One region of the Brevibacillus sp. DP1.3A genome, then DNA from elsewhere that is predicted to be linked to it. Evidence: a T-box and tRNA genes for the amino acid it is inferred to sense, from the RefSeq annotation. Region 1 holds a T-box; the other holds one or more tRNA genes.
What was found. A T-box is a leader RNA that pairs with one kind of tRNA and senses whether it is charged. The one in region 1 lies ahead of tyrS (tyrosine--tRNA ligase), so its partner is inferred to be a tRNA-Tyr.

Region 1 (16,117 bases):
GAAGTAGAACCGACGATGATAAAATCTTGCGAACGGTTAGTCATTTCGAGGGAAAAGAAGTAGTCGTGACAGAGAAGCTGGATGGTGAAAATACCACGCTGTACCGAAATCATATCCACGCAAGGTCACTGGATAGCAAAGATCATGCATCTAGACATTGGGTAAAGATGCTGCACGGGACGATTTCGTTTCATATTCCGGAAGGCTGGAGAATTTGTGGGGAAAATGTATATGCGCTGCATTCCATCTATTACGAACACCTAACGAGCTATTTCTACGTGTTCTCGATCTGGAATGAAAACAATGAATGCTTGTCGTGGGATGAAACGGTAGAATGGGCCGAATTACTTGGCTTTAAAACAGCACCTGTCTTATACAGAGGGATTTGGAAGGAAGAGACCGTAAAAAGTTGCTACACCAAACAATCTGTCTTCGGCGGAGAACAAGAGGGGTATGTGGTACGAATAACGGAGAGGTTTCCGTACGAAGATTTTAAACAATCTGCCGCCAAGTTTGTGCGCAAAAATCATGTGCAAACCGACCAGCACTGGTTATCGAAGCCAGTCGTTCCGAATGGGATAGCACAAACCGATTAAAGACTTTTGAATAGAAGGGAATGAGAACGATGTAATTTGCTAAGTGGTATTGACCGTCTAATAGAGTATCCAAATTTTATTTTGGCTATTGTTAAGACAGTCATTACATAGGAGGCGAGAGAGATGAACGAAGAAATGGATGAAGAAATGATGTCAGTGGGCTGGGATGCCATTGATCAGGAGATGAGAAAGATTTATGGAGAGCAGGAGCCTAAGCATTACGGGACGCTCATCTCGTATGCGCTGGGTGGTCACGATCCATTGGATGGAATAAGCGCCTACAAATCAGACGAGCCATACCCGCATTGGCATTTTGTGACCTATGGATTTACCGAGTTGTATGAAAAAGAGTCCGAGAATGAAGAGGAAAGCGGTTTTGGCTTTGAATTGACGTTTCGATTGGCGCGAAAGGACGACGAGGAAGAACCGCCTGCCTGGGCGCTGAATCTGCTTCAAAATATGGGACGTTACGTATTCAACACCGGGAATGTTTTTCAGGCAGGGGATCATTTGGATGCAAACGGTCCGATATGCTTGGACGCCGATACCCAACTGACTGCGCTCGCTTTTGTCACAGACCCACAGCTTGCCGAAATCGATACGCCGAATGGTCGGGTGCAATTCTTGCAAATGGTCGGGGTTACAGGTGATGAACTCGATGCGATGATGGCTTGGAATACACGTGGCGTACTCCAATCTGGATTGCCGTACATGCCTTCCTACATAACCGATCTCGAGCGGGATTCTCTCCTTCGCAACTCTACAGTTACAGATGCTGTTCAAAAAGGAATGGAACAAGAAGGCTCCAACACTGCCTATTTGTTTGTCAGCCAGCTTGGCTGGGAGCCAGGTAAAAATGGCTTTTTGAAAAAAACGCCTTCGACCCTGAGGCTGGGAGCTAAGCAAGCGGAAGTCATCGGGAAAATTCTCCGAGGACGTATGCGCAAAGGGGAAAGCCTGAGTTTGGTGGGACCTGATGTTCGAGTTGTATTTGAGGCAGGAGAAAATCCTGAATGTATTCCAGGAGATGACGTTATTCGCTTTGTTCTCGATGATGCGACAACGATTGCGCTTACCAAGCAGTTACTTCCAAAGGAATGCAGCTTTGAGATCCCATCTCTGAAAGGAATTGCCATCAACATTGTGAAAACCAATATTACCGATAGCGAGGGCAATGTCGTCAAGGTCATCGGTTAAGAAGGTAGCGCTGTTTTGGCGAGGAGGAGTCAGTCAATGAATCAGGCAGCAGAAGCATTTCTAAACGAAGTATGGACTTCCATCCAAGAAATTTACAAGAAAGAGAACCAGCGGATCAACGAGATCAAAGACTGGAGTCAACTGCAGGCGGGGATCAAAGACTACCTGAGAGTGGCATGGAGAAAAGGAAAACTCAATTGGGCCAATGGCAAAATCCACGTGGATGTCCATGAACCTTTCAAATGGAGTGACGACTCGTACAAATACGACGCGGGTCCTTACATGGAGGAGCTTACAGAGGAAATTCTCATGCAAGAGTTTTTCCCCGCACTGTGTGATCGAATGGAATCCCTTTTCCATTCCACTGACTATGATTCTCACTTTTTTGATTACCGCTTCGAGCTCGTCTTTGAATTCGAGTGGAAACAATCGGTGCAATGCCATTCTCACCATTTCGTAAACGAACGAAAACTCGAGAGTCTAAAACAAGCACTGGATCAATTTATCGAGACAAAAATCAAGCCGGAGCTTCCTATACGTCCGCATGAAAAAGACGATTTTTTCTTCGCTCATTGTCTCGTCAATCCCGATCTGATGGAACAAAAGCAGGAGGTTATCGAACCGCTCATCCAGCATCTTAGCGAAAAGCTGCGCTCCAATAAAGAACGCAGTGATTCATGGACATACCACTTTACTTTGGCTTTAAAAGGCTGGGCGGAGGAACGTTTTTTAGTCAACTATTTTGATCGTACTGGGCATTATGGACTGGATTGGGTTTTGAAACCTGAGCAGGAGCGTCAGGAACTAAAAACAGAGGAGCTGGATTTTTTCCTGTACGTAGCTCTCGCAATTGGGAACAAGGAACCGGACACCCGCAAGAAGTTCTTGGACCTCGCTGTTCAGCTTGGCTCCAAGCAGGCTGCGGACTATGTAAAACGAGGCAGCGGTCGCTTTGAAAACGAGTATAAAAGCAGTCTGATTCAAGCGACCGCCAATGACGTTTTGCAAGAGATCGACATCCGGATCGTATCTGAGGAAGAAGCCACCTACGGTGAGGCCATCAATTTTATCAACGGCCTTTTGCGTGAAGGTTTTCCCAAAGGGTACAAGCTCAAGCTGAAGAGCAGCGCAAAGCACTACCTGCCAGTAAAAAAACTGGCGAAGTCAGGTCTCCACCAGTTTTTTGCGAATGCGTCCCGTTACCCTGCCTTATACCCGAAAATCGCAGAATATGCCGAGCTAGCGATGGAGGAGTTCGCGTGGTACGGAGATGTAGAGCCTAGTGAGAAATCAGTCATGCCTGGCACTTATGCGGTATTGGCTCTCGGCTTGTCTAGCAACGATTATTTTCCACTTGTTCGTCGTTATATGGAGCTGGTCGACACGGAGCATCAGTCTGCCCAAGACGATTTTGCCATGGCTTTTATGGAGGCGCATGGTGTAACTGTAGAGAATATGCCAGTACTCGTCTCTCTGGTGCTTGGCAGTAGCGACTCGGCGAAGCCTTTGAAAAATATCACCATCGATCGTGCAGAACTGGTGGATGCCCTCATAGGAGAGCTTGCAACGATGGAAGATTACCAGCGGGGAACCGTTATTTATCGTCTTTTCGGCGGGAATAAGAAGCTCGCACAGGCTGTAAAAAAGGAATCTTCCCCCATCAAAGACAAGCTTGCACAAGTGCTAGCCTTGATCGAATAGCTTGATTGACATTATTTAGAAGGCCATGCTATATTGAAGTCAACTAATTGGAACGGAGGGTGAATCATTTGCGCAATTGTTTATTTATTGGAAAAGCCAATCCTATAATAAATAAACAAGAAGCCAAATTCACCCGCAAATGTATATCTTGAATCCCTGTATGGTCTATTTTTCATATAGCGATTTCAAGAACGAGAGCAAGATGCTTCTGTTTATTGGACAGAAGCATCTTTTTTGTTGTCAAAAAAGGGGGTGATACAGATGAACAAAGAGTAAATGACGAGAAACGTAAAAACGAAATGGGGAATCCAAATGGTAGAACTGCACAATATCACGATTACCACCAAAAAAGACGACAGGACGCTCATTCACAATTTGCATCTCACCCTGCAACTCAGCGACAAGATTGCTATCATCGGGGAAGAAGGAAATGGCAAAAGCAGCTTATTAAAATTGATATACGCGGAACAAATGATTGCCGAGTACTGCACATTTGAAGGTAACGTGTTGAGAAACGAATGTTCCATGGGTTATCTTGCACAGGAGCTATCGGACGAAGAGAAACAAATGACCATTGCCGACTTTTTTGCCGAAAATCAATGGAGCAAAGAACTGGTGAGAGCGATGGATGACCTCGGCATTCATGCATTGGATTCAGATAAAAAGATGGGTGTTCTGTCCGGTGGTGAGCGTTTCAAATACCGCTTTTTAAGTCTGCTGGCACAGAAGCCGGATGTTCTATTGCTGGATGAACCCACGAATGATTTGGATATTCAAACGATGGAGTGGCTGGAAGAATTTATTCAACAGACGGCTATTCCTGTTATCTATGTATCGCATGACGAAACATTTATTGCGAATACAGCAAACGGTATCCTTCATATGGAACTGACGAAGCGCAAACAAGTACCCAAATATACGTTTTCAAGAGAACCATATGAGAATTACCTCGCGAATCGCGAGAGCCACTTGAGCAAACAAGAAACGATAGCCAGGAAGCAAGCTTCTGATCATAGAAAGCAAATGGAGAAATGGCATGACGTTTGGAATAAGGCAGAACATCAACATCGGAATGTATCCCGGTCAGACCCGCGACTGCAAAAGAAAATCAAGTCTCTGAAAAATCAAAGAGAGCGTATGGAGAAAGCATCGCAAACGTTTGTAGAGGCACCAAGTGTAGAAGAAGCAAGCGAATTCCGGTTTGATTCTGCAGTGCATGTGCCCGGCAGTAGGCAAATCCTCGACTTTTCATTGGATGTACTGCAAATAGCGAACAAACAGCTATCGAAACAGATTCACTTATCGATCAAGGGGCCAGAAAAAGTCGCGATTATTGGGGAAAATGGGGTGGGAAAAACGACGTTGTTGAAAAAGATCATGGATGAGCTAATCCAGTACTCCTCATTAAAGATCGGGTACATGCCCCAAAACTATGAAGACCGGCTGGATTCGACCAGAACACCGATTGAATACTTGGAAACAACGGGTGTTAAAGATGCGATTACAAAAGCGTATACGCATTTAGGTAGTATGAAATTTACAAAAGATGAGATGCATCAACCCATTATAAACTTGTCTGGGGGACAGAAAGCGAAATTGCTCCTGGTAAAAATGATTTTGGATCAGTGCGAAATATTGATACTGGATGAACCGACCCGAAACTTCAGTCCTTTGACGACTCCTGTTCTGTGCCGCGCTTTAACGGCTTTTGACGGTGTGATTATCAGTATTTCGCATGATCGACGGTATTTACATGAAGTCGCAACAACTGTTTATGAACTAACTTCTGAAGGGCTCACGAAAATAAACTAAGGGATAGTAGCGGAATCATTGCTACATGGTTGACATTGCTATTTGAATTCAATATACTGACTTTAATTTCATATGAAACATACGTTGAAAGAGCCCAGTAGCAGCTTATTCCCTGTTCTAGAAAGCCGGGGGTTGATGAAACCCGGTACACAATAAGCGAGCGAATTACACTCTGGAGTATCTCGGGTAATGCCGAGCGGAATCGCGAACGATAACTCGCTATGAGTGGCATGAATGGCCTGCGCAAGCGCTTGGGTCCATTAGTGCAAGATGGGTGGTAACACGGTTATTCAATCGTCCCTATGTCTACAATAGACAAGGGGCGATTTTTTGTTTTTTACCATAGGAGATTGAAGGAGTGTATGGCAGTGAATATTATCGACGAACTCGAATGGCGCGAAGCCATCAATCAGCAAACAGATGCAGAAGGACTGCGAGAATTAACGAATGAAAAAGCAGTCTCGTTATATTGTGGTGTCGATCCAACAGGTGACAGCATGCATATCGGTCACTTGATTCCTTTCATGGTACTGAAACGCTTCCAGCTCGCTGGTCATCGTCCGGTCATTTTGATCGGTGGTGCAACAGGTACGATTGGCGATCCGAGCGGCCGTCAATCCGAGCGCTCTTTGCAAACACTGGAACAAATTCAGGAGAACGTAGATGCGCTCACAGCACAAATGAAGAAGCTGTTCGTAACAGAAGGCGACAACCAAATCCGTTTGGTGAACAACTACGACTGGACGCACAAAATCAATGTCATTGAATTTTTGCGGGATTACGGGAAAAACTTCAGCATTAATACGATGCTTGCCAAGGATGTTGTATCGAGCAGACTGGAAAGCGGCATTTCGTTTACGGAGTTTTCCTATCAAATTCTGCAATCGCTGGATTACCTACATCTGTACAAACATGAAGATGTTCAGCTGCAAATCGGCGGTTCCGACCAATGGGGCAACATTACTAGCGGCCTCGATCTGATCCGCAAAAAAGAAGGACCAGAAGCAAAAGCATTCGGACTCACTATTCCTCTCATGCTGAAGGCAGATGGTACGAAATTCGGGAAGACAGCAGGAGGAGCCATCTGGCTCGATCCAAACAAAACAACACCATTCGAATTCTACCAATTCTGGGCGAATACCGATGACCGCGATGTTGTGAAATACTTGAAATACTTTACATTCCTCTCGAAAGAGCAGATTGAAGAGCTGGCTGAAAAAGTACAGTCTGAGCCACATAAACGCGAGGCGCAAAAAGCGCTGGCTGAGGAAATGACGAGATTTGTGCACGGCGAGGAATTGCTGGAGCAGGCGAAGCGCATTACAGCTGCTTTGTTTACTGGTGATATTAAATCGCTATCGGCAGATGAGATCGAGCAAGGCTTCAAAGAAATGCCGACGTTCGAATCTACCCTCGAAACGAAGAACATTGTCGACTGGCTCGTTGAGATCGGCATTGAGCCATCCAAGCGTCAAGCACGTGAGGATATTACAAAAGGCGCTATCTCCATGAATGGCGAGCGCGTTACCGATCTGGAACTGGAAGTTACGCCAAGTCTCGCTATCGGCGGCCGCTTCATCATTATCCGCAAAGGCAAGAAAAACTACAGCTTGGTAAAATTGTCTCAATAGATGAAGGAATAAGAAGCTTCCCTGGAAACATGAAGGGAAGCTTCTTCTTTTATTTGTATGATTTTCGTGTTTGACAGTCCTCCAACGTATGAGTGGGGAAGGACATCGCCTTGCGATCTAAACTGTAGCTGATAAAAGTCAACAACGATGCAACGATCGCGACAATCGCACCGACCCAGGAAACATCAATGAGTTCTCGGTTTGTCGTGATAAATCCACCCAATGCTGATCCGAGGGCGATCCCGACATTGACTGACACGGGAGTTAATGAGGACGCCAAATCTCTGGCAGCCGGGAAATGTTTATCGGCCAAATCAATAAAATACAATTGCATCGTGGAATTCATGATATAAACGACCAAGGCCATCAATGATAAGCTGATGAATCCACCGAGATGGGAATGGGACGAAACATAAAGAGATGCGAGAATAACAGCTTGCATCAGATACACATACCGGAGCTTTCCTATCCCGTTGTGAGCTGCTAGTTTTCCACCAATCAACGTGCTAAAGATCGAAATGACCCCGTACAATAAAAATACGAGACTAATATATTCGTTCGGTACGAAGAGCACTTCTTGCAGCAAAGGAGTTAAATACGTGTATACCGTGTAGGTTGCCGCGATACTTAATGCCGGGATAAAGAACGCGATGATGATACGTTTATTGGTCAGTAACCCGATTTGTTTTTGCAAGGAGCTGTTCGACCCCTTCAATCCTTTTGGGATGGTCGCTGCACTTGCTAGGAGAGATAGGACGCCTAGTAGAGCCGCAAACCAAAAGGCCATTTGCCAACCGCCCCATTGCCCAATAAAAGTACCAAGTGGCACCCCGACAACGCTGGCAATCGTGAAGCCCGCAAAAATGATAGAAATAGCAGCCCCTCTCTTCTCAGCAGGCATCGTTTCACTGGCAACCGCCATGGCAAGTGCAATCAAAACCCCGGTAACAACGGCAGTCAAGATTCTGGAAACAAGAAGCAACACATACGTCTCGGATAGGGCAGTAAGAATATTCCCTATAATAAAGATGCCTATCAATGTAAGCATGAGTGGATACTTGGCAAATCGGCTGAATATCGCCGTTAAGATTGGTGTACCGATGGCAAACGAAATGGCAAAGGCTGATACGAGCGATCCTACTGTTGAAATCGATATGCCCAACTCAGTTGCCACATCACTGAGCAGCGAGATGATCACAAATTCACTCGTACCCAGAACGAAGGTCAATAAAAATAAGGCGAAAGTTAGGAACTTTTGCTGTCTGTTCAATAGCTGAATCTCCTCTCCACATGTTCGAACGTTACGCTTTTTCTACGGCAATCTGGAGCTCGGCGACATAAGAGTCCGGGTCTTCGGGATTTTCACGACGAACACAAATTTCACGACGCGGTTCATTCTCTTTGATCCGATATCCATTTCGTTCAATCCACATCGCCAATTCGACACTCGCAGTGCAACGGCACGTCGTCCGGCAATGATGGATGAGCGTAGCCATCAACGGAATTTCCGGCAATTGCTTAACGGTGAAAGGGGGTTCGGTCTGCAAATCGTGAGAAAGCAGACGTGCCACTTCCACATCCATGCTGTCATCGCATTCCTCACAACCATGCCAAAGAACCAATCTGGAAAGAGAAGATTGACCTAAACGCCCCAAGGAATCGTCCAACATTTGAAATAGCTCCGGAATTTTATTGAACGGAGTTCTTTGACGATAGGATAGGACAAGCTGAGATTCTACTTTTTTGAGAATAACATCATGCGAAGGCAGGCTTTTCTCTTCATTTTCGATGGCGTACAGACGATCTTTGATGAGATTCAGTCTTGCTTGCTCCTTATCCAAAATGGATTGAATCTCGCTTTGCTTGATTCGAAACATCCCCCTGATTTGTTCGAGTGGGATTTGCTCGCTCATCATCTGACGAATTTGATCCAAGGAGAAACCCAATTCTTTATAAGCCATAATCCGATTAAGCTGAAACATTTGGTCAGCCGAATAATACCGATAGCCTGAAAATTTGTCGGTATGAGCTGGCTTGAGCAAATGAACTTGGTCATAGTAGCGAAGTGTTTTGACGGAGACTTGACTAATCTTCGCAAATTCACTGATTTTAAACATGGGGCAACCTCCTTACTGACGTTTTTTCTGTACCGAGTATAACTTTCCAGTTAAGGGGAGAGTCAAGCGGCAAGCGAAGGGGAATGGGCAATGAAAAAAACGGTGGGTTTCGATACCAACGGATGTGACTGATTTTTATTTTATTTCGGGAGTGTAATACTCTCCACTTTGTTCGCAGCAATAACAGCAACTGCATTCGGCTCCAGATCGAACCAAAAGATAAGATCGCCATCCGCTTTCTTTTGCGATGGCTTCATCCCGTTTATGTAGACTTCCGAAGCTTTTGTCGCCATGGAAAGAAGGACATTGCCTGCCTCATCCCAGCTAAACACATAGTACGCATTTTGAAAGGAGGATTCCTTCGCAAGCGTAGGTATTGGAAAATAAAATACCAAGAAAAGCAATAATAAGAAGGGAATGGCGGAAAACCTTTTTGCCAGCATGATTTTCTCCTTTTGTATGATGATATAGGTTAGACGAATGTGCACCGAAAAAGCCACAAGGTAACCCATCATGATTTAGACCTTCTCAAACAGCAAGAAAAGATATATAATTAATTAAATTAATTAACTAATACAAAGGAGCTAACATGTACCCGTTCTTTTCAAAAGTCGCATTCACACATCGTATATACAATAACCAATTGCAAGAGGAGTTACTTCCATTCGGTATATCCGTCACGCAATGGGCGCTAATTCGTTATCTGAAAAATAACGGTTCTGCTACTTTTAGCGACGTCGCCGATTATTGGCAAGTAGAGAAGCCAGCCATTACACCGATTGCGCAAAAATTAGCTGCGCGTGAAATCATTTCGATTTCATCAGGATCAGACAAACGGCAAAAAATTATGTATTTGTCAGAGAAAGGTGAAGCGCTACATGAGACGATTATGGAAGCGACTGATCCGTTCTTGGAAGAAATATTGGAGGGCATCTCACCAGAAGAAAGAGACGCAGCTGCCGCAGCTCTAGAAAAAATAATCATGAATCTAAAGAGAAGAGGGTAAGCAGTGGAAAAGGATAGGCTTTGGACGAAAGAGTTCGTTATTGTTTCTTTCATCAATTTTCTTTTGACACTTATGTTTTTCTTACTAATGGTTACGATTGCTTCGTATGCCAAAACAGAATTTCACGCTTCAACCAGTTTAGCCGGATTGGTCTCTAGTATCTTTATCATTGGCGCATTGATTGGCCGACTACTCACGGGTAGAGCCATTAGTCATATTGGTACGAAAAAAACGCTTTGGATTGGGTTAGCATTTTTTGCTGTCACGTCGTTGCTTTACTTTTTTGCTGTCCATATCAGTTTGCTACTGGTAAATCGATTGCTGCAAGGGATTGCTGTTGGTATTGCGAGTACAGCTACAGGAACGATTATTGCTCAAATCTTACCAGCGTCTCGCAAGGGAGAGGGGATTGGCTATTACAGTTTAAGTGCGATTTTAGCCACTGCGATTGGGCCTTTTCTCGGCATAATCTTATTGCGGCTTGAAAATGGTTTCACCTGGATCTTTACGATGAATGTTGTGTTTTCCCTGATTTGTTTGATGTTTTATGCCATGGCAAAAATCAATGTTCCGCTTCCTTCCGTAAGTGTGAAAGAGGAAGCAAAAGGTTCTCTGCTTTCGAAATTCATCGAACCGAAAGCCTTGCCGATTTCATTCATTGCTTTATTAATCGGCTTCAGCTATTCGGGTGTCTTGTCATTTCTATCGTTTTATGCGGAAGAAATTAATCTATCCTCAGCTTCCAGTTATTTCTTCTTGGTGTATGCCATTGTTATTATCCTCTCGCGACCATTCTCAGGAAAGCTAATGGACGCAAGAGGGGCGAACATCGTGACATACCCCAGCTTGGTGATATTTGCGCTTGGGATGCTTCTATTCAGTCAAGCCTCAACTTCCTGGATGCTGCTGCTATCTGCTGCATTAATTGGAGTAGGCTTCGGAAACTTTAACTCCATTGCCCAAACGGTAGCTGTGAAGGTGACAGCTCCGCATCGCTTTGGATTAGCAACCTCTACTTACTACATTTTGTATGATCTAGGATTAGGAATCGGACCCTATCTGCTCGGATTTATCGTACCGCATACAGGATACCGTGCGATTTTCGTCGGGATGGTTGCCTTCATCCTTTTCAGTATCCCGCTTTATCACTGGCTACACGGCAAACGAGATCGGGAATTGATACGTGCTACCTAACTCATGCAAGTAAAAAAGGGGGAGTTTGGCCCCTATAGTAGAAATGCAGGCTGCCCTTAGTCGGTAGCCTGTTATCTTTTCCAGCAGTGTTTTTGTTACCATGATTGTGGAAAGTTATAGGGAAGTTTTAGTGAAAGTAGAAAAATGATAACGAACGGTTGAAAAACATAGTATACTTTTGAGTGGACATATTAATGGAAAAGTTTATGAACAAACAGGTCAACTTAGAACTCACAAAGGTTAGGAGTCAGCTAGAAAATGATGGAGAAAGTACACTGGCGAGATATAAAGAAATACATAATGATCGCGACTTACACCGTATTGCTGTTTGCTGTGGTCTGGAATTTTCCTTCTGTAAAGTCATTTATCTATGAAATATTTGACTTATTAGATCCTGTGATTTATGGGATTGCCATTGCTTACATCTTGAACATTTTAATGAGATTTTATGAAGAAAGACTCTTCTCACCCTTTAACCGCGGTAACAATCGAATTTGGTTAAAAGTAAGGCGTCCTTTTTCAATCCTGTTAACTCTGGCGACTGTCCTGGTCTTTTTTACATTTCTCATGTGGTTTATTGTCCCACAGCTTCTCACGAGTGTTTCCATGCTCGCGGCAAGTATTCCGAATGACATGCAATCATTAAAGGCTTTCGTCGATGGTTTTGCAGAGAGGTTTAACTTGTCCGGTGATTTATGGAATACACTTATGGAGAAGTGGAATGAAATTGTAAATAAGTTAGGCCATTTTTTCCTGACTTCCATCCCTGTATTACTGACGTACACGAAAATGTTTACCGTTAGCTTTATCGATGTCATCATGGGGCTGATGTTGTCCGTCTATTTGCTTCTCTATAAGGAAAAGTTGACGCTCATTGCGAAAAAACTCGTTTATGCCTATTCGTCAAAAGCAAAGGCGGATCGGGCTGTAGAAATTGGACAAATCACCAATCGCGCATTTAGTGGCTTTATCTCAGGCCAGCTAACAGAGGCTCTCATTCTTGGCGGGCTTTGTTTTGTAGGTATGTGGGCGTTTAACATGCCGTATGCACTGCTTGTGAGTGTGATCATTGGCGTAACGAGCATCATTCCGATTTTTGGTGCTTATATCGGGACGATTCCGAGTGCCTTTATTATTTTAATGATCGATCCCGTGAAGGCTATTTGGTTCATTGTCTTTATTCTTGTCTTGCAGCAAATTGAAGGTAATTTTATCTATCCAAGAGTGGTAGGTAATTCAATTGGATTGGATGGCTTATGGGTGATAGTAGCCTTATTGGTTGGGGGAGCATTGTTCGGTTTGATGGGAATGCTGCTTGGAATCCCTGCTTTTGCCGTCGTATATACCCTCGTCAGAAGCACGACGAACAAGCGACTGAAGGACAAGAATATTATCCTGAAAGAATAGGTGTCCACCGTTTCGATTCCTCAATGAAATCGTAAATCAAAAGGCTCACACTTTCGAATGAACCTAGAAAGTGTGAGCTTTTTTTGTAAGGATTGAAGAACGTTTTAGGTAAAAAGTAGTGTTATTAACAAAAATTTCCTATTTTTTAACTGATTTCCAAAACACTCTCTGTTATAATGAATAACAGTTTCTCAAACAGGTGCATATGAATACGTTATTCTGCTGGATTGTAAGGAGGTGTGCAGGCCAGCACAATTGTTTTCAGGTAACGTATTTACATTGTTCGAAATGGTCAGTAATCATGTCCTGAATCCATTAGGCTAGAGGGCTAGAGTACACGTTTTAATTAAAAAATGGAAGGTGACTTTTGTCCTGAAAACTGCATGGAGCAAACAGGGAATTATCCCCATTGTGAAAAAATGTAAAATCGAGGAGAATTTGTAGGTGAAAATTGGTTCATGACCATAGTAATATGAATATGGGTAATACTTACAGAAAAGATACAAAAACCCACATATTTTGTTACATTGGGCCATTATATTAAATGGTGTTGATGAGGGAGTTTCCAATGTGAGCCATTCGTCACTGAGGCTTCATCTTCAGATTTAGCGGACCATTTCCTTGTAGTGTCGTTCACTTGTTTGGCCATCACATTGTATTGTCACACTTCATGATAGACAAAAGTTTGCCAATTATCGGAGGGGACATATGTTAGCAAATCAGGCCAATCTCATCGACTTGGAGTGGGAAAAAGAACAGGTAGCCTTGTTTAATGATACAAAGGTTGAATATCCACAGGATAAGTCGATTCATCAGTTGTTCGAGGAGCAGGCAGAAGCTGTGCCACACCGAGTTGCTATCGTTTATGAAAATGAGCGCTTAACTTACCAGGAGCTCAACAGGAAGGCCAACCAATTAGCAAGAGCACTGGTCGAAAAAGGGATTACAACAGACAGCATCATCGGTGTGATGATGGAGAAATCCATTGAAAATGTTACAGCTATTCTGGCCATCCTCAAGGCTGGCGGAGCGTATGTTCCTATCGATATCGAATATCCCCGAGATCGGATTCAATATATCCTGCAAGACAGTCAAACCAAAATCGTCATCACCCAGAAAAACGTCAGCCAACTTGTTTATGATGTCGGATACCGTGGTCCTGTAGTCGTACTCGAGGAAGAACAGCTGGATTCTCGCTCGGATTCCAACCTTCACTTGCCAAGTAAACCTACTGACATGGCGTATGTCATCTATACTTCAGGCACAACCGGCAAGCCGAAAGGAACCATGCTGGAGCATAAAGGGATCGCTAATTTGCAATCATTCTTTCAAAATACGTTCGACGTAACACCTGCAGACAGGATTGGACAGTTTGCCAGCATGTCTTTTGACGCATCGGTATGGGAAATGTTCATGGCTTTACTAACCGGTGCCAGCCTCTACATCCTTTCCAAACAGACGATTCATGATTTCATCAGTTTTGAAAATTATTTGAATGAAAATGAATTGACCATCATCACGTTGCCACCCACTTATTTGACCCACCTCACCCCAGATCAGTTTACTACACTTCGCATCATGATTACGGCAGGTTCAGCTGCCAACTTCCCTTTAGTGAATAGATGGAAAAACAAAGTCAGGTACGTGAATGCATACGGACCTACGGAAACAAGCATTTGCGCGACGATTTGGGAGGCACCTTCCAATGTGCTCGTCAACCAAACGATCCCAATCGGGAAACCGATTCAAAATACGTCCACTTATATTGTCAATGAAGAGCTACAATTGCAGCCAATTGGCAGTGAAGGCGAATTATGCATAGGTGGAGTAGGTCTAGCCAGGGGATACTGGAATCGTCCAGATTTGACCGCCGAAAAATTTGTGGATAATCCGTTCGTACCAGGAGAGAAAATGTACAGGACAGGAGACCTGGCCAAATGGCTGCCGAATGGCGAAATCGAGTTTCTCGGCAGAATCGACCATCAAGTGAAAATCAGGGGTCATCGGATCGAGTTGGGAGAAATCGAGTCTGTTTTGTTGAAACATGAACAAATAAAAGAGGCAGTAGTAATCCCTAGAGAAGACCAACATGCTCAACCTTATTTGTGCGCTTATTTTATTTCGCAACTGGAAGTAACTCCTGCGCAGATCAGAGAATATGCCGCTCAAAAGCTTCCTGCGTACATGCTTCCTTCTTATTTCGTGAAGCTGGATAAAATGCCACTCACGCCGAATGACAAAATTGATCGCAAAGCTTTGCCAGAACCTGATGTTACTGCTGAGACAAATCCTGCATACGAACCTCCTAGAAATCAGACAGAATCGATTCTCGCAACCGTGTGGCAAGAAGTATTGGGAATTGAGAAAATTGGGATTCGCGACAATTTTTACTCGCTCGGTGGGGATTCCATTCAAGCGATCCAGGTCGCTGCTCGTTTGCATGCCTATCAACTAAAGCTAGACACGAGAGATTTACTGAATTACCCGACAATTTCACAAGTTGCTCTCTATGTCAAAAGTACGACGAGGAGAAGCGAGCAGGGAATCATCGAAGGCCCTGTTACCTTAACACCAATTCAACAATGGTTCTTTGAAAAGAACTTTACGAATATGTTCCATTGGAATCAATCGTATGTGTTGTACCGCGAACAGGGATTTGATCCTGAAGCTATCCGAAAGACCTTGGATAAAATCCTTTCGCATCATGACGCGCTACGCATGGTCTATCGGAACGAGAATGGGAGAATTGTTCAACAGAATCGTGGATTGGATAGCGAATTATTCCATTTCCTTCAATATGATCTGACCTCGCATTCGGATGCCCAGCAAGCAATCGAAGAAGAGACAAAACGATTGCATGGCAGCATGAATTTACAAGAGGGACAGCTGGTAAAGGCAGCTCTATTCCATACGCTCCAAGGCGATCATTTGTTTTTGGCCATCCATCATTTAGTCATGGATGGAATCTCTTGGCGCATTCTGTTTGAGGATCTAGCAACTGCATACAGTCAGGTACTAGCAGGAAAAGAAATCGTTCTCCCAGAAAAAACGGATTCTTTTAAAAATTGGGCAGTATGGCTGAATGAGTATGCGAACAGTGATGCATTGATGAGAGAAATCCCGTATTGGGAGAATCTCGAATCAGGAGCTAGGAATGCTTCCCTCCCAAAAGATTATGACACGGTGGGCAGCAAACAGAAGAGTATCCGCAACATACAGGTCGGATTGCTAGCAGAAGAAACCGAACAATTGTTGAAGCAGGCAAATTCTGCTTATCAAACAGAAATCAATGATTTGTTACTGGCAGCATTGGGGCTGGCCGTTGCAGAGTGGAGCAGGCTTGACCAAATCGTGATTAATATGGAAGGGCATGGGCGCGAGGATGTGATCGAACACGCTAACGTGACAAGAACAGTCGGATGGTTTACGTCCCAATATCCAGTTTTACTAGATTTG
Region 2 (16,117 bases), 550 kb from region 1:
GTTTCCCATATGAATCCAAAATGTAGAGCTGTACGTTGCTGATCGGATGTCCAATCGGCACAGAACCCTCGACATCGCTCTCTGGATCGTATTGATAGATCATGCAACCGACTACTGTCTCGGTAGGGCCATACTCATTGAGAATTTCGATTTGTCCGTTCCATTTCGCATGAATCGCCTCAGCCAGACTCACCTTCAAGTCCTCGCCGCCTACTATCACTCTTTTTACCGTAGTAGAACGCAAATCGATTTCTTGCAGCAAAAACAGATGCGCAGGTGTCAGCTTTACAACATGGGAACGTCCGTCGCTAAAGATGCGAGATAACACAAACTCTGAATCGGAGTGCGGATAGATCACCATCCGATTTCCCTTTACCAACGGGCAAAAAATGGACGTAACCGTCAAATCAAATGCCAGTGAGGAATAAAAAGCAAACGCTTCTTCAGGACAGGAGAGATATCGGTCTTTCGCCCACGAAATATAGTTGACTAACCCTCGATGAGTGACCATGACCCCCTTCGGATTTCCGGTAGAGCCTGAAGTATAAATGACATAGGCCAAATCCTCTGGCTGATTAACCGATTCCAGGCTTGCCCCATCATTGAGATACAGGGACGAATCACCGAGCTCCAGGATTTCTTTGGACCACGAAATAATCTCTGTCCGCGAGGTGTGACGAAGCAACAGGTCCGCTCCAGAATCAGACAGCAGGTATTCGATGCGCTGAGAAGGGAGTTGCGGGTCAATCGGAAGGTAAGCCCCGCCTGCTTTTAGCACGGCCAACAGCCCGATGATCATCTCTGGCGAATGATCTGCCAGCAGCGCAACAATTACACCAGGGCCAACTCCTCGCGTTCGCAACGACTGAGCGAGTCGATTCACTTGATCCTGCACTTCCTGAAATGTCAGCATGCGCCCCTCTGACTCCAATGCAACTCCCTGTGGCGAACGTTTTACTTGCTCTTCAAACAACTGAACAACCGTCTTCTCGCTGGAATAGGAAGCCGCAGTATCGTTCCACGTTTTGAGTTGTAGTGCCAACTCTTCGTCAGCAAGGAAGTTCAGATTGGACAGCGGGACTTCTGGATTCGAGATCATCTGATTGAGCAGCCTTACGAGATGATTCACTATTCGATCAACATCATTTTCCGTGTACTCAGCGATCTTATAATCCAATTCCAGCGTCAATTGTTCATCTGTAGCCCATTCCCTGATAATTACTTGGAGCGAATACAACTGGTGACCATTGTAAAACTCCTCATTCGTCACGGAGTGCCCGCCAAGGGTGAAGGGCAGCTGCGTGCTGTAATAATTTACACAAATCTGAAACAGGCTGTCATAGCCATGTTTCTTCAATTCCAACTCTTGAGCCAGCAAATCGTAGGGATATTTCTGATGAAAAAAACAGGAAGTGAGTTCCCTGTTAACATATTTGACATAATCGAAAGCATCCATTTCCATCGGAACTGCCAAACGAAATGGCATGGTGCTTGTGAACATCCCGAATATTTTGCGCTCCACTTTTCCTGAACGGTTTAACAACGGTGTACCGATCACGATTTCTTCTTGCCTCGTACAACGCTGAAGGTAAAGACTGACGAGAGCCACAAACATGGAATTTAGGGAGCATTTCATCTGGTTTGCAAACTCGCGTATTCTTGTAGAATCTTCACGGTTGAATGCATAGACTTTGCGCTTGCCTTCGGTTGTATCTGTTGCTTTTTGTAAGGTCGTGATCACGGGTAAGCTCTGAAACTTGTCCCGCCAGTATCGCTTGTCCTTTTCAAATCTCTCAGACTGAGAATAGGCATGCTCCCTGTCGACAAAAGCTTGATAAGCGTGTTCTTCTCCTACACGAACAGTACCGCCTGCCAACAACGTGTCATAATAGTGAGCAATTTGTTCTGTCATGATTGAGATGGACCAACCATCAGCAATCAAATGGTGAAACTTTACAAAATACCCCGCTTCTTCGTCACTCAGTTGAATCAGACAAAAGTAGAACAGAGGCTCCCGTCCAATCGAAAACGGCTTTGCAAACAAAGCCTGCAGGAATTGTCTGCACCGATCAGGGGCATTCGGTTCCTGTCTGAAATCAAACACCTGCAATGGCTGCGGTTCGTACTCTCCAACAAACTGAAGGACTGTCTCTTCTTCCTGATAGTTGAGTCGCAAAGCATCGTTCTTTTGAATGAACAGGTGAATGGCCGCTTCCAGTACATCCAGTTTCACTTTTCCTTGAACCCGCACCATCCCCCCTAGCGTATGGACAGGAAGCTGTGGATGTAATTTTTCCGTATACCAGATACGCTTTTGTGGATGACTTAAAGGATATCCGTCCTTCCATTGCTTCTTATCCTGATGCAATGCATTTCCCCCCTTTCTGAATTGTGCAGATGTAATCACAATTCAGATATGGCAAAAAATCTAATTGATTACAAATACTTCCATCCCAACTATATCGATGACTCTTCTAAAGTGTCAAATGAATTTTCCATTAAATGTTATTTCTGAAAATTAGGTGAATTAAACCTCTTTTTTCCTTTTTCTATCGCTTCATAAGAATGGAAAAAATTTTGTGCACACTATTGATTTTGTCTGTCTTTTCACGTAGGATAAAATGTAATATATTGGTAAAATCAAGCCCCTGGAAGGATGAATGTGATTAGATGTCTGTGACACTTCGTGAAGTAACCTTGGAAAACTGGGAAGAGTGTATTGAACTGGAACCTACTCCCGAACAAAGTGAGTTTGTTGCCCCGAACCTTTACTCCATCGCTGAAGCAAAGTTTCAAACTACATTTGTCCCTTTGGCCATCTACCATGATGACACGATGGTTGGCTTTGTCATGTATGGACTTGACCCCGACGATAGCAACTACTGGATTTACAGACTCTTAGTTGATGCTAAGTATCAACGGCAAGGCTACGGACGTGCTGCGATTTCGCAAGTCATTGATATACTGAAGGCAAAAGACGATTGTCAAAAAATTGTCATTGGTTATGCCCCAGCCAATGTCGCTGCCGAAAACCTTTACGCTTCACTCGGATTTCAAAAAAATGGCATGGTCCTGTTTGGCGAGACTATTGCAGAATTGAACTTTTAAACTAGCTATTTTCGCTCCCCAAAAATGAAACAGCGGCGACCTAAGACCTGAAAATCAAGTCTTAGAATCGCCGCTGTTTGAATTGTTTATTATTTTTCCGTAAACTAAAAAACACACCTTCCATGTGTCTGTAAACATCATGGTTAGTGTGCATTCGTTTTAGATATGGTGCCGGTGAAGGGACTTGAACCCCCACGGTTTCCCTCACGATTTTGAGTCGCGCGCGTCTGCCATTCCGCCACACCGGCATGTGAAACTATGAATAAAATAGCACATCATCGATAGAAAATCAATGGTGGGGAGAGACGGATTCGAACCGCCGAACCCGGAGGGAGCAGATTTACAGTCTGCCGTGTTTAGCCACTTCACTATCTCCCCACAGTATGTGCTGTCTATCTTCTGTGCCTACTCTCTTCAACCAGAAGCGACATTTATTAATTTACCATGAACTTTGTTTGACGTCAATATATTTATTTGGCTTGACTCTCTTTTTTCTCCAAGATTTCCTGTGCCCACTCGTGAAAGACGCGCAGTGCTTCGTCCACTTCTTGAAATGTTGCTTCTCCCTCACAGGAGTATTCCGGGAAGTCTAGTATGCGGTTTTTACGAATCTTCACTTGCTCTTCTTCGCATTTTATCTCCAAGAAGTAGGGAACGGATTCATCTATCCCATAACTATTTTCTAAAAACTCGTAGGTACGTACCCACTCCAGAATTCGAACTTCCGAAGCTTTTAACCGAAGCACCTGCTCCAAGGACATAATGGTTTCATTCCCGTAGTAATACATGTTATTCAGCCCTTCTGCATGAAAATGGACGGAGCCGTGACTCCGCCCTGTTATTGATGTGATAGATTAGATCGAGGAAATCAGCTCTCTCAGTTCTTTGACAATCACTTGCTGGTAGCCAGTGCCTTCTCCATACTGCTCGAGCATTTCGGCACGTGCCACTTTGATCTTGTCTTCATAATCTGGTGCATTTCGGTCCGGGTTTTGCTGTTTAAACGCCGTCATGACAGCTTGGACATGCTTCGGTCGAGGTCCCCATTTTGCCAGAACATGTCCACCCGTGTCCGCGAAAATAACAACAGGGATCGCCCGACCGCCCATCGTGAGAAACTCATCCATGAGATCGAGGTGTTCTTCCATCACCATAATTTCCACTGGCATGTCTGTTTCTTTCAAGGCATGCAATACGACTGGCAAGTTGCGAACGACGTCGCCACACCATTCCGCAGCCAAAATCAAGCATCTGAGGTCATCACGATGCTGGAGAGAGGCAAAAAACGCACGGTCTTGTTCATCCTCCCATGAAAATGCATCCGACCAGTTTTGGTATGTATCCTGATTTTTTGTCATGCTTTCCACAAACGCTTGTGGCTTGAGCCCCGTACGGAATTTATGTGCTACGTTTGCCCCCATCTTTTCTCCTCCTCGTATGTAATGAATCTAGTCTTGCTTTTCAGACTCTCCCTCATTTGCTTCTTTCTCTTGCTTTGCCAACTCCATCATTTTTTGTAACAAAATATGTTGCGGCATGTGCATGAGACGCTCTAAAGGTACCTGAAGTGCTTCGGCCAGCTTAACAGCCGTATCAGGTGATATTTGTAACGGTCGCATGTATTTCCACTCCTTCCGCTTGCTTTCATCAGTCCCTTCAGTATAATACACGGCAGTTAAACCTGCCAGCTTGGTATCTTGAGGCTCATCAGTTATCCCTGCCAACCACAGTGACCTGCGAAGGATCCTGGAAAAGCATATCCAGCAGTTCTTGTTCCAGCTTGTGCCAAAGGCGGAATCGCTTTGGAAGGCGAGAGCATGGGAACGTCCTCAACTGGGGGAAAAGGCTCAAATTACTGATGAAAATGGGTTAGTAGCTCCCCCATAGCCTTTGCTTCACGAAGTGGCAATTCCCATGGGTGATAGCTGCGCCGGAAAGCCTTTCCCTCTCAGTTCTTGGCTGAGTGTTAGACCAGTAAGCATCTCCTCGTAGCGAGTTTGTAAGCGCCATTTTGCATAAAAACGTTTTACATAATAACGTTGACTGCTTGTCCAAACGGAAAAGCTTTCTTCCCACAAGCCATATGCAATGCGTTCGATACACTCAACGTCTAATTGATAATGGTTTTTTACAGCTTCTCTCACCCGATCCGTAGGCAATTCCTCCTCCGATTTCTTTTGTTTAGGTCTCACTTCTACATGCAAATCGGCTTTTCCTCGCTTTTCACGCCAAAAAAGATAGTCCCTTTTGAATGAAAGTGAAGGGACTATCTCCCGTGAACCGTAAACTGCACTTCGAAAAGGACGAACTATGGCTTTTGTTTAGTCAAGATGCATGGTACACCAAAGCCGATCGCGCCGGGCTGGGACATCTGTTCCAGATATGCCAACCCTCGTGCACATTGCTGCTTGCATACTTGACATGTATGGGACGTTACGATTTTCAGCTGTACTTGATTGGGGTGCTGTCGCGAATTCTTCTTCTTTATCTTTTTGCCCTTGGCCATCCGCTTTCCTCCCTTTGCCCTGGATCACTCCAGTCTATGAAGGAGAACACCCCCGCTCTTTAGGCAAGCATACAAAATCAAGATAGTCACCTGCAAAATGGGCCTTGTCATTCGTGTCAACAAATAGAAAAAGCCGCCGGAGAAATCTCTCCAAGCGACTTATGAGCCTTCCCTATGGCTTTGGACTTAACAACTGGCGCAGTTCCAGCTCCAGTGTAGAGGCATCAACCATGCCGATTATCTTCTTTCGTACAATCCCATCTGCGTCAATCAAGTACGTAGTTGGGAACGCCATCACCTTGTAACGGTTCGACACGGTTCCAGCAACGTCCATCGGTATCGGAAATGTCAGCTTGTAATTGGTGACAAAGGCCATGGCTGCTTCAGGACTGTCATTACTCGTGACGTTCACGCCATACAGATCAACCTGTCCGCCGTATTTTTCATAGACTTTTTGTAAATCAGGCGCCTCCAGCTTGCATGGTCCACACCAGGAAGCCCAAAAGTTCAAGACTAATGGTTTCGTCCTTTTTCCTTCTACCTTGTACGTCTGCTGATCCAATCCTGTCAGTGTAAAATGAGGAGCCGCAAAGCCAACTTCCGGTTTTTGAACCTCTGCTACGATTGCGGCCGTTTCTTGAGGCTTTTCCCAAACAGCAAGTCCGACCCCCAATAATACGAGCACCGCGAGCAACAGCTTTTTCATTTTGTCACCTCTGCCCTACTGAGTTAGAATCCCGTAAAGCCTCCGTACATTTGAATGAGCACGCGTGTAATATCCGTCAGTTTATCTGTATACAGAAGAATACCAAACAAAATCATAATGGCTCCTCCGATTTTCATAAACAGGTCGGAATACTTCACAATCGCGTTCACCTTACTGATGAAGAACGTCATGACAAAAAATGGAATGGCGAAACCGAGTGTATACGCCAATGTGTAAGCCAGAGCGCTTGATGGATTGGAAACGCCCATGACGATAATGCCAGAAAGAATCGGTCCCACACAAGGTGTCCATCCAGCTGCATACGTCATTCCCACCAGTATGGACCCAGTATACCCCAATGGTCTCGATTTTAAATCGACTTTAAAAGAACGCATCATCCAATCCATTTTAAACACGCCAAGCATAACCAAACCAATGACAGCAAGCAAAATACCGCCCAGTTGACGAATTAAGTCCTGTTGATCGGTAAACAAGCTTCCGATCCAAGATGTAGACAGCCCGAGTGCAACGAAAATGATCGAAAACCCGACAATGAAGAAAAAGGTATGCAAGAAGGCTTGCTTGCGAAAAACCGCTCTCCCTTTCTTCACTTCATCTACCGTAACCCCAGTTATGTAAGACAAAAAGGACGGATAAAGCGGCAGGCAGCAAGGGGAAATAAACGAAAGGAAACCTGCTGCAAAAGCCAAAAACACAGTAATATCGCCAGTCATATGTAACCTCCGGTGGGTATTTTATCCACTATCTTCTCATTGTATCGAATCTTTTCCCCCTTCAAAAGTAGCAATGACACTTTGTCTTAAATCCGTGACAATTTACTTTACATAATATTCATTATGTCTTAAAACTCGGCACAAAAATTAACAATTGGATGGATAAATCTGGTCCACTTTAGAAAACAGATCAGATTTGTGACAAATGTGACATGTACCTGTCAGGATCGAAAGCGTGCAAGTATTTCTTCCTCCTGAGCGCAAAGCAGCTCATTCAGATCACCTTCACGTGCGATTTTGATATAGGTTTCAAACTGCGCAGGATAATCACCAGACTGTGGTTTTTGGAAGTACAGATGAAGACACCTCCCTTTTGGAATGAGACGAATACTTCCATTGTACACAAAAAAAGAGGCGGATGTACTCCGCCCCTTCCCTGCTATTCTTTTCTTACTGAATAGTGACTTTGCCGCCATCTTGAAGCAGTGTTTGCCCTTTTACCACGATCTTATCGCCGGCAGACAAGCCTGTCAAAATTTCGATCTGATCACTGGAGGATTTACCTGTAGTGACCTCGACTTGTTTTGCAGTGTCACCTTCCAGCTTGAATACATACTGCTTACCATCGCGATCAAATACTGCACCGCGCGTTACAACGATCGATGTTGCTCCACTTTCCCCAACCGATGGGAAGGTTACATTCACAACCATATCGGACTTCAGCTCATTGGATGGGTTTGGAATCGTAATCTCAACTGGATATGCCTTGAGATTTGTATCCATTACTGGACTCATCGCCGTTACTTTGGCATCAATCGTTTTTCCAGTCGATTGTACGTTTACTTTTACGGTAGTTCCTACTTTTACTTTTGTGATATCTGCTTCTGACAAATTCGCTTTTACTAGAAGTGGGTTCGTGTTCACAACAACCACAACCGGCTGCTGACCTGCCATTTGACCAACTGCGCCGTTTACGCTGGAAATATATCCGTTAATCGGAGACGTCACAGTCGCATTCGCTAATTGCTCACGAGCATTTTGTAGGCTTACTTGTGCTTGCTGTACAGAGGCTTCGGAAACTTGCACACTTGTTTTTTGTCCTGCAGATTGCACACCCTGCTGCGCGTTATCATAAGAGGTCTGTGCCGTTGTCAATTGGGAATTTGCCTGTTCCATCTGCTGAGCGGAAATCGCTCCTTGTGAAAAGAGCTGTTGCATCCGCTGCTGGTTTACTTTTGCATCCTGAAGGGCAGTTTCTGCCTGCTTCAGGCTATTTTTTGCTTGGACCAAACCTTGATCAGAGCTGCTGCCTGCTTGGTTTAAGCTCGCTTTTGATACGTTGTAGGCTGCTTCTGCTTGTTTAACACCGTTCACCAGATCTTTCTCATCGAGCTTGAACAATACTTGACCTTTTGTCACGTATTGGCCCAGTTTCACTGGCAGGGAAGAAATTTTCCCACCCATTTTCGGGGAAACTTGCACTTCCTCACTCGGCGCCAGCTTTGCCGTGAGACCAGAATCTGATACCACTGTGCCCGTTGCAACAGTTTCCACCTGTACAGGGGTTGCCGCTGCCACTGTTTCCGTAGGCGGCGTTTCCGCTTGCGGGCTGGAGCACCCTGCCACTAGCGAGATGGCTAGCAATGCCAAAATGACGGGTTTTTTACTTAGTTTCATGTATGTCCCTCCTCTTCCCACAAACGTCTTACGATTCCAAAGCGGGATTAATTTTCTTTTGTTTCTTTTCTAGTTTCTTTTCGAGTTTCAACTGGCGCTTCAAGCGTCTCTTTTTCCCTAAATCATCAAACCAAGAAGCAACGACAGGAACCAGAACCAGCGTAATCAGTGTAGAGAATCCGAGACCGAAAATAACCGTTACGGCCATTGGAGCATTCGTCTCAGAACCGGCACCGCCAGAGAATGCGAGCGGTCCAATCGCCAGAATGGTGGTGAGTGTCGTCATCAAAATCGGACGAAGACGAATCGGTCCGGCATGCAGGATCGCATCATACAGCTCCATACCTTTTGCGCGCAATTGGTTTACGTAGTCGATCAATACAATCGCGTTGTTCACGACCAGACCGATCAACAGAATGTACCCAATCAAAACCCCAACGCTGATCGTTGTGCCTGTCGCCAATAGTCCAAGCAGAACGCCTGTAACGGTCGGTGGCACGGAGAACATGATGATAAACGGGGTGTAGAACGATTCAAACTGCGCTGCCATTACCATGTAAAGCAATACAACTGACAGTACAATCGCGAGAGCAAGGCTACTGAATGATTCCATCATTTCTTCACTTTGCCCGCCAAAATCGACTTTGTAACCATCTGGGAGATTCAGCTTCGAGATTTTCTCTTGCACTTCCCGTGTGACAGAGCTCAGGTCACGTCCTGCCAAATCACTCGTTACTTGAACTTCACGGCTTGAGTTGGCACGGTTAATCGATACAGGCACATCTATCTTACTGATAGTCGCAACCGAGGTAAGTGCGATCTGTGCTCCTCCTGGAGCGGAAATTCGCATATTGTTCAAGAAGTTGATATCTTCCTGATACTCTTTCGGCAGCTTGAGGTTGACGTCAATCTCATCATCACCCGTTCGATAGTACGTTACCGTTTGACCTTGGAAGGAAGTGCGAACACTGGAGAGAATTTGTCCGGTCGTCAATCCGTACAAGCTCGCTTTCTCCGCATTGATCTTCACTTCCAGCTCTTGTCTTGATTCTTCCAAGCTGGTTGTTACGTTACTCGTACCTGGTACCTTCTCAATTTCACCTTTAATGATATCACTAATATCTTTCAATACGTCTAAATCATCCCCACTAACCTTCAGTTGGATTGGGGAACCAGTAGACATACCAGCTGGTGCGCTTACCTTAATTTCAGGTCCAGCAATATGCTTCAGCTTTTCCTGGAGATCCATCACAACTTCATTGGAGGAACGTGTGCGCTGATCAAGATCTACCAGCATCAGGCTGATCGTTCCCTGATTGGATGACAACGTGCTCGCTATCGGTGATGCATTACTACCAACCGAAGTCGCTACAATTTTCTTCTCCGGAACCGTGTTGACAATTTCTTCTACTTGTCTGGTTACCTTTTCTGTTTCAGCCAGAACGGTACCATTTGGCATTTTGATGGAGATGTTTACTTGCCCTTGGTCCATGGCCGGGATAAACTCTGCCCCGATCAATGGAGTCAATGCGAGAGAGCCCACCATCATAACGACCGAAGAAATCATGACTGTTTTACGATGGCCCAAAGACCATTTTAACAATCCTTGGTAACCTTTTTCTACTTTGCTAAATCCAATGTTGAACCAAGTAACTGGATTGATTCCACGATAGTTCTCATGATGCGTATGCGACGGAATTTTGTTCAAAATTCTCGAACTCAGCATCGGCACGAGCAAAATCGAGAATACAAGCGCCGCAATATGCGAGTAAACAACCGTCAATGCAAGTGGTCCAAACAACTCAGAAGCAATACCTTCTGTGAGAGCAATCGGCAAGAATACGCAGATTTGCGCCAAAGCCGAAGCCATAACTGCCGTACCTACTTCCTTGGAACCATCCAAGGCGGCTTCCATCATGCCTTTTCCCTGTTCTCGGTGACGGAAAACATTCTCGAGCATAACAACCGCAAAGTCAATCAATGATCCCAATCCCAATGTCAAACCGGAGAGGGAAATCAGGTTGATCGTCTGTCCAGTCATGTACATCAGCAAAAACGTAGCAACGATCGATACTGGAAGAACGATGACCGCAATTACCATTGATCGCAAGCTGCCCAAGAAGAAGAACAGCAAGATCATACCGATACCGCCACCCAACAGGGCATGTTCAGCAGTGGTGTAAACGGAATCCTTAATGTAGATGGATGTATCCAGGGTCGTAATGATTTCTACGCCTTCTGGCAGCTCGCTTTTGATTTTCTCCAGCTCAGCTTTTACATCATCTGCTACCTCAATGGTGTTTCCGCCAGAAGCTTTTGTCACTTTAATACCCAAGCTAGGTGTTCCATTTACGTAACTCATTTGCGTTATATCTTGATGCGTGTCTTTTACTTCGGCAATATCGCTGAGCCTAATGGAGTTTCCTCCGACAGAGATTGGTGTCAGCGCGATTTGTTCGACATCGGCAAACTCACCTTGTACACGGATGTTGAGCTTGGCGTCACCCTCGCGTACCGCTCCACCGGAACCTGACAAGTTGCTGGTCTGTAGAGCTTGTTGAACTTGGTCAAGTGACAGTCCATACGCCGCTAGTTTGGCTGGGTCGACTGTAACATCGATGATCCGGCTTTGTCCGCCGCTGATGGAAGCAGATGCAACCCCATCAATACGCTCTAGGCGTGATTGGATCATATTCTCTGCCATCTTTTTCAATTTGTTGATATCTTGCTCACCCGTCACCGCAAATTCAATGATCGGTGTACTGTTCGGGTCAATGCGCAATACGCGTGGCGCTCTGGCTGAGTCAGGCAAAGAGCCACGAACCTGATCTACCTTCTCCCGCATGTCGAGAGTCGCCTGATCAAGGTCTGTCCCCCAGTTAAACATGAGAATAACCTGCGAAGCGCCTTCCATCGATACCGATTGTATACTATCTAAATCGGATACCGTTGCAAGTGCGTCCTCAATCGGTTTCGTTACCAGTTTTTCTACCTCACTCGGAGATCCGCCGTCAACGGATGTAACCACGACAGCAACCGGGAAGTTAAGATCCGGCATGAGATCAATCGACAAGCGAGGCAGTGAAACGAAACCAAAAATCATCATGGCCAGAGTCAACATAATCATGGTGACCGGGCGTTTAATCGATAGTTCAGAAAGATTCAATCCACTCACCTCTTCTTTATATATCTGCTAATTTTTTGTGAGTAATAGTTCGCATAACGAAATGAACAAGGGAACCTCGTAGTAGCATTTCGTTTAACGAAATATCAAGGGATGAAACCATTTTTAAACGGTTTGTGAATTTCCCCATTTCACATCTCGCTGTTGGTATACACGCTCTGTCAGTGACACCCACACAACTCGTCGATCTGATTGGTCTCGGAACCTGCGTACCAGGTTTTCCTGCTCCAACCGGTTAATGAGACCGGAAGTTGTGCTGTATGAAAGACCGACAGTCTTACTTATGTCCCCCATTGTCTTTGGCCCGTTTCCAAGCTGCTCCAGAATCAAGACCTGTTGCCAGGTTACATCGCTTGTATCCAGCTCTTGCTCAGAAATCGTGGTAAACAAAATACTGGCTTCTTGCAGGAGTTTTGCCAACTGAATCAGTTCTTTCATGAGAACCTCCCTTGCCATCCTTACTTAACCACTTCACACCCATAACTAATCGTTTATTTCCCAAAAATAATTCTACTGAAATGTATATGTAGTGAAGTCTACCCAGGGGTAGATTTCTGACAGGGATTTATCTATCTGGAGATAGACGACAACGCATGCTAGAATGAAGTTAAGTGATTATTCGGCAGAGAAAGAAGGACTTCTCATTGTTGAAGATAATGATGAAAGCCATACAAAAACGTTTACTGATCATGTGGTTTTCCATCTTAATTGTATTAGCTTTGCTTCCTGATTCCTTTAAACGGGAAACTCCGTTGCAATTTTCTCTTACCATTGTACTATTTATTTGTTACCTTGTGGTATTTTGGACTTCCAAGAAAAAATGGAAGCCTTTCCAATTCGAGTTTGTGACAGTCGTGCTTGGAATTGTCTCGTTACTAAAGTCGCTCATCTTGGGTGGAGAGGGCTTCGGCTTGATGCTCCCACTCGCTGTTTTTATCGGTTTTCACATTCATGGACGCCGTGCGTTGGCTTATGCTACTTTTTTTGGTACGTGCAGTACGCTTTTTTTATATTTTGAAGAAAACCTGAAATTCACGCACATCATCTCTTATATTCTTACGTATGTGGGATGCTATATCGGCGCACGTGGCTATCGGATTCAAACAGAAGCATACGAAACCAACCAACAGCACCTGGAGCAGCTGCAAAAAGCACATACAGAGTTGCAAGAGGCGCACTTACAACTTCAAGAAGCAGCACTTCATTCCCTTCAAGTAGCGGTTTTAGAGGAACGAACGCGAATTGCCCGTGATATTCACGATGCATTGGGCCATAGTTTGACTTCACTCATTGTCCAGCTACATGCCTTGAAGTATATGTTGCAGGATGGACCTGACAACGCACAAGAAGCCGTGCGCAATATGCTCGGTGTTGCCAAGCAAAGTCTGGAGGATATCCGCACGTCTGTCCATACATTGGCCCTAGATAAAACCTCCTTGGGACTTACGCCTCTGCGAGCTCTCTTGTCGCAGGCTCAAAAGCATACAGGAATAAAAATGGAGCTGATATGCTCCGATCTGGACATTCCGCTCTCTCAAGAAATGACGATAACGTTTTATCGTATTTTGCAAGAAGCGATCACCAATTCCCTACGTCATTCTGACGCAAAAGAAATTCTCGTCATCATTGAACAAAAGAAGGACATCCTTTTGTTGTCCATTCGAGACGATGGAAGCATCACGAGCGACCAAAAAATCAAACCTGGCTTTGGCCTAACTGGCATATCTGAACGAATTCAGTTATTGAACGGAACTCTCGCCTATCGCATTCGAGAGCCACACGGATTCCAACTCGATTTCAGCTTTCCGATTGGCCAGACTGAACCTGAAAGGAGCATGCGAACATGACCGGTAAACAAAAAGAAGGAGCCATTCGCGTGGTCCTAGTAGATGACCAAACCATGATTCGCCAAGGTTTGGGTTATGTCATTCAAATGCAATCCGATATGGAAGTAATTGGAGAAGCTTCCGATGGCGTTGAAGCAGTTGAACTAATTGGCGCCCTCGCACCTGATGTCGTTTTGATGGATGTTCAGATGCCCAACAAGTCTGGTATTGAGGCCACAAGAGAAATCATGCTGCTGCATCCTCGCACGAAGGTATTGATTCTTACCACCTTTGACAATCACAATTATGTGGTGGAAGGGATACGTGCTGGAGCCGTCGGCTATATGCTAAAGGATGCCGACTCTCAGGAAATGCTTGATCTCATTCGCAGAGCCCACCAGGGAGAAGCCCTCTTCCACACCGTGACAGCTGCAAAAGCACTTGCCGAAGCACTCCAAGGTCAACGTGAGACACCTGATTCGACTACCTCTTCTCAATCAGTCTTGCTAGATGAACTGACGGATCGAGAGTTGGATGTCCTTCAACAGATCGCAGATGGCTATCGAAATGATCAGATTGCGCAAAACTTGTTTATATCAGAAGGCACTGTAAAAACACATGTGCATCGGATTTTGCAAAAGATGGGTGTCGAGGATCGTACCCAGGCAGTGGCAAAAGCACTGCGGCACAAAATCGTGAAATAAATCAGACATCTTCAGGCAGGAGGACTAAGTGGGATCAAGTTTCCATCCTCCTGCTTTATGCTGATGGAAAACCCTTGTACCAGCTGTGCGCTGGACATCGCTTCAAATACGGCAGCAGCCGCTTTCTTCGTATCGATCACTCGACAAATCACTGCCAACGTCCTCTCGCTGTCTTCCCCACCGTCGCTGTGGCCATTCCCTGTCTTTCCCAAGCATTCGTCCAACAGCTGTTCGATCAAATAGCGTATCTCAATCTCTGACTCACACAATTGGGGAAAGCGAACGATCATCGGGTGGAAATCGTTCTCTTTCATGACCTGATATCCTTGTTCTTTCATCTCTTCTGCCCAGCTCTGCAAAACTTCGTCTGGCCTTCCCTCGATCTGCTCCGCTACTACAGCAAAATAGTCGCCAATTTCCCCTACCTTTCCGTAATGAACGGTGTAAAGGTGCTCCGTTTCCTCATACCAAACCTCCCAGTAGCTCCACCTCGTTTCGTTTTTTTTCAGCATCCGAATCACCGTTGTTCAACTCCGTTCAAATTGTAACCGTTTTGTAAATTATTCCACTGATCGACAGGCCTTGACAACAGCTTACAAAAAGATTGATTCGAAAGACTTGCAACTTTTTCGCGAATAGGACCATCCGCTCATTCGAACGTAAAAAAAGACGGATATTCGATCCGCCTACAGTCACAATCCTTTTTTATTTTTTTAGGAAATTGAAAGAGGTAAACGAATCTCAAAACGGGCTCCTTTCAGTTTCGGAGAGTTTTCCGCATAGAGTTCGCCACCGTGATCCGCGATGATGCGTTGTGTCGTAGACAAGCCTAACCCCGTTCCCTCTTGTTTAGTCGTATAAAAAGGAACGAATAAATTTTGCAGGCAAGAATCTGATAGACCAGGTCCGTTGTCTTCCACAACAATGATTACTTGATTGAGAGATGAGTACACTTTCACTTGAACGAGGTTGCCTTGGGTCAACAATGCTTCAAGCGCATTTTTCAAGATGTTCAAAATGGCTTGCTTGATTCGCGAACGATGACCAAACACATGCCACTCGCCTTGTGCAATGTCCAGCTCTAGCTTGATTCCTCTTCGATTCGCTTCTGGCTCCAGTAAACGAATGACTCCATGTAACTCGTCCATCACTAAGAAACGTTCCGATACGATTTTATCATCCCTGTACCGGGCCAAAACAAGGACATCGTTCAATAGCCCATCAATGCGTTCAATTTCCGTTAAGATGACAGAAAAATAAGATTCACTACGATTTGCTTCCCCTTGCTCCCGCAACAACTGAATGAAGCCCTTGATGGCTGTCAGTGGATTCCGAATCTCATGCGCCATCCCAGCAGCCAACTGCCCAACTGCTGCCAGCGCTTCTCGCTTGCTCAATTCTTCTTCGTACTTTTTGCTTTCCGTAACATTCCGAAGAACGGCGATCGCTCCCCACATCTCTCCACCGTAATAAATGGGGCTCGTACTCACTGTCGTCCATTTGCCTCTGTATTCCGCAACATAATGGCCGGACTGCCCGCGTTCAATTACCCACTGCACAAAACGCTCGCTAATATGAGGACGAAGGGCATGATCAATGTTTTTACCAATGAGTTGATTCCGATCTACGCCAAATAAATGACAGACAGCGTAATTCGCTTCAATGACTCTTA

Region 2: it encodes a tRNA-Tyr, which carries the amino acid that the T-box ahead of tyrS (tyrosine--tRNA ligase) is inferred to sense. The anticodon was not compared.

What each region holds. Positions count from the first base shown of each region.
Region 1 covers NZ_CP085876.1:3,646,942-3,663,058, reverse strand. The annotation lists gene HP399_RS16535 (RNA ligase family protein) at 1-596, shown strand, start outside; gene HP399_RS16530 (suppressor of fused domain protein) at 732-1,793, shown strand; gene HP399_RS16525 (DUF6138 family protein) at 1,830-3,494, shown strand; gene HP399_RS16520 (ATP-binding cassette domain-containing protein) at 3,771-5,306, shown strand; T-box leader at 5,382-5,611, shown strand; gene tyrS (tyrosine--tRNA ligase) at 5,675-6,937, shown strand; gene HP399_RS16510 (MFS transporter) at 6,987-8,207, opposite strand; gene HP399_RS16505 (MerR family transcriptional regulator) at 8,239-9,054, opposite strand; gene HP399_RS16500 (hypothetical protein) at 9,195-9,569, opposite strand; gene HP399_RS16495 (MarR family winged helix-turn-helix transcriptional regulator) at 9,644-10,060, shown strand; gene HP399_RS16490 (MFS transporter) at 10,064-11,254, shown strand; gene HP399_RS16485 (AI-2E family transporter) at 11,513-12,661, shown strand; gene tycA (tyrocidine non-ribosomal peptide synthetase TycA) at 13,370-16,117, shown strand, end outside.
Region 2 covers NZ_CP085876.1:3,094,823-3,110,939, reverse strand. The annotation lists gene edeP (edeine non-ribosomal peptide synthetase EdeP) at 1-2,368, opposite strand, end outside; gene edeQ (edeine self-resistance N-acetyltransferase EdeQ) at 2,671-3,108, shown strand; tRNA gene HP399_RS14585 (tRNA-Leu) at 3,275-3,356, opposite strand; tRNA gene HP399_RS14580 (tRNA-Tyr) at 3,402-3,486, opposite strand; gene HP399_RS14575 (hypothetical protein) at 3,579-3,896, opposite strand; gene HP399_RS14570 (thioredoxin family protein) at 3,963-4,529, opposite strand; gene HP399_RS14565 (YycC family protein) at 4,557-4,727, opposite strand; gene HP399_RS14560 (hypothetical protein) at 5,004-5,312, opposite strand; gene HP399_RS14555 (hypothetical protein) at 5,417-5,614, opposite strand; gene HP399_RS14550 (TlpA family protein disulfide reductase) at 5,787-6,320, opposite strand; gene HP399_RS14545 (cytochrome c biogenesis CcdA family protein) at 6,344-7,054, opposite strand; gene HP399_RS14540 (efflux RND transporter periplasmic adaptor subunit) at 7,505-8,731, opposite strand; gene HP399_RS14535 (efflux RND transporter permease subunit) at 8,760-11,897, opposite strand; gene HP399_RS14530 (MarR family winged helix-turn-helix transcriptional regulator) at 12,021-12,371, opposite strand; gene HP399_RS14525 (sensor histidine kinase) at 12,527-13,762, shown strand; gene HP399_RS14520 (response regulator) at 13,759-14,445, shown strand; gene HP399_RS14515 (hypothetical protein) at 14,457-14,966, opposite strand; gene HP399_RS14510 (two-component system sensor histidine kinase NtrB) at 15,159-16,117, opposite strand, start outside.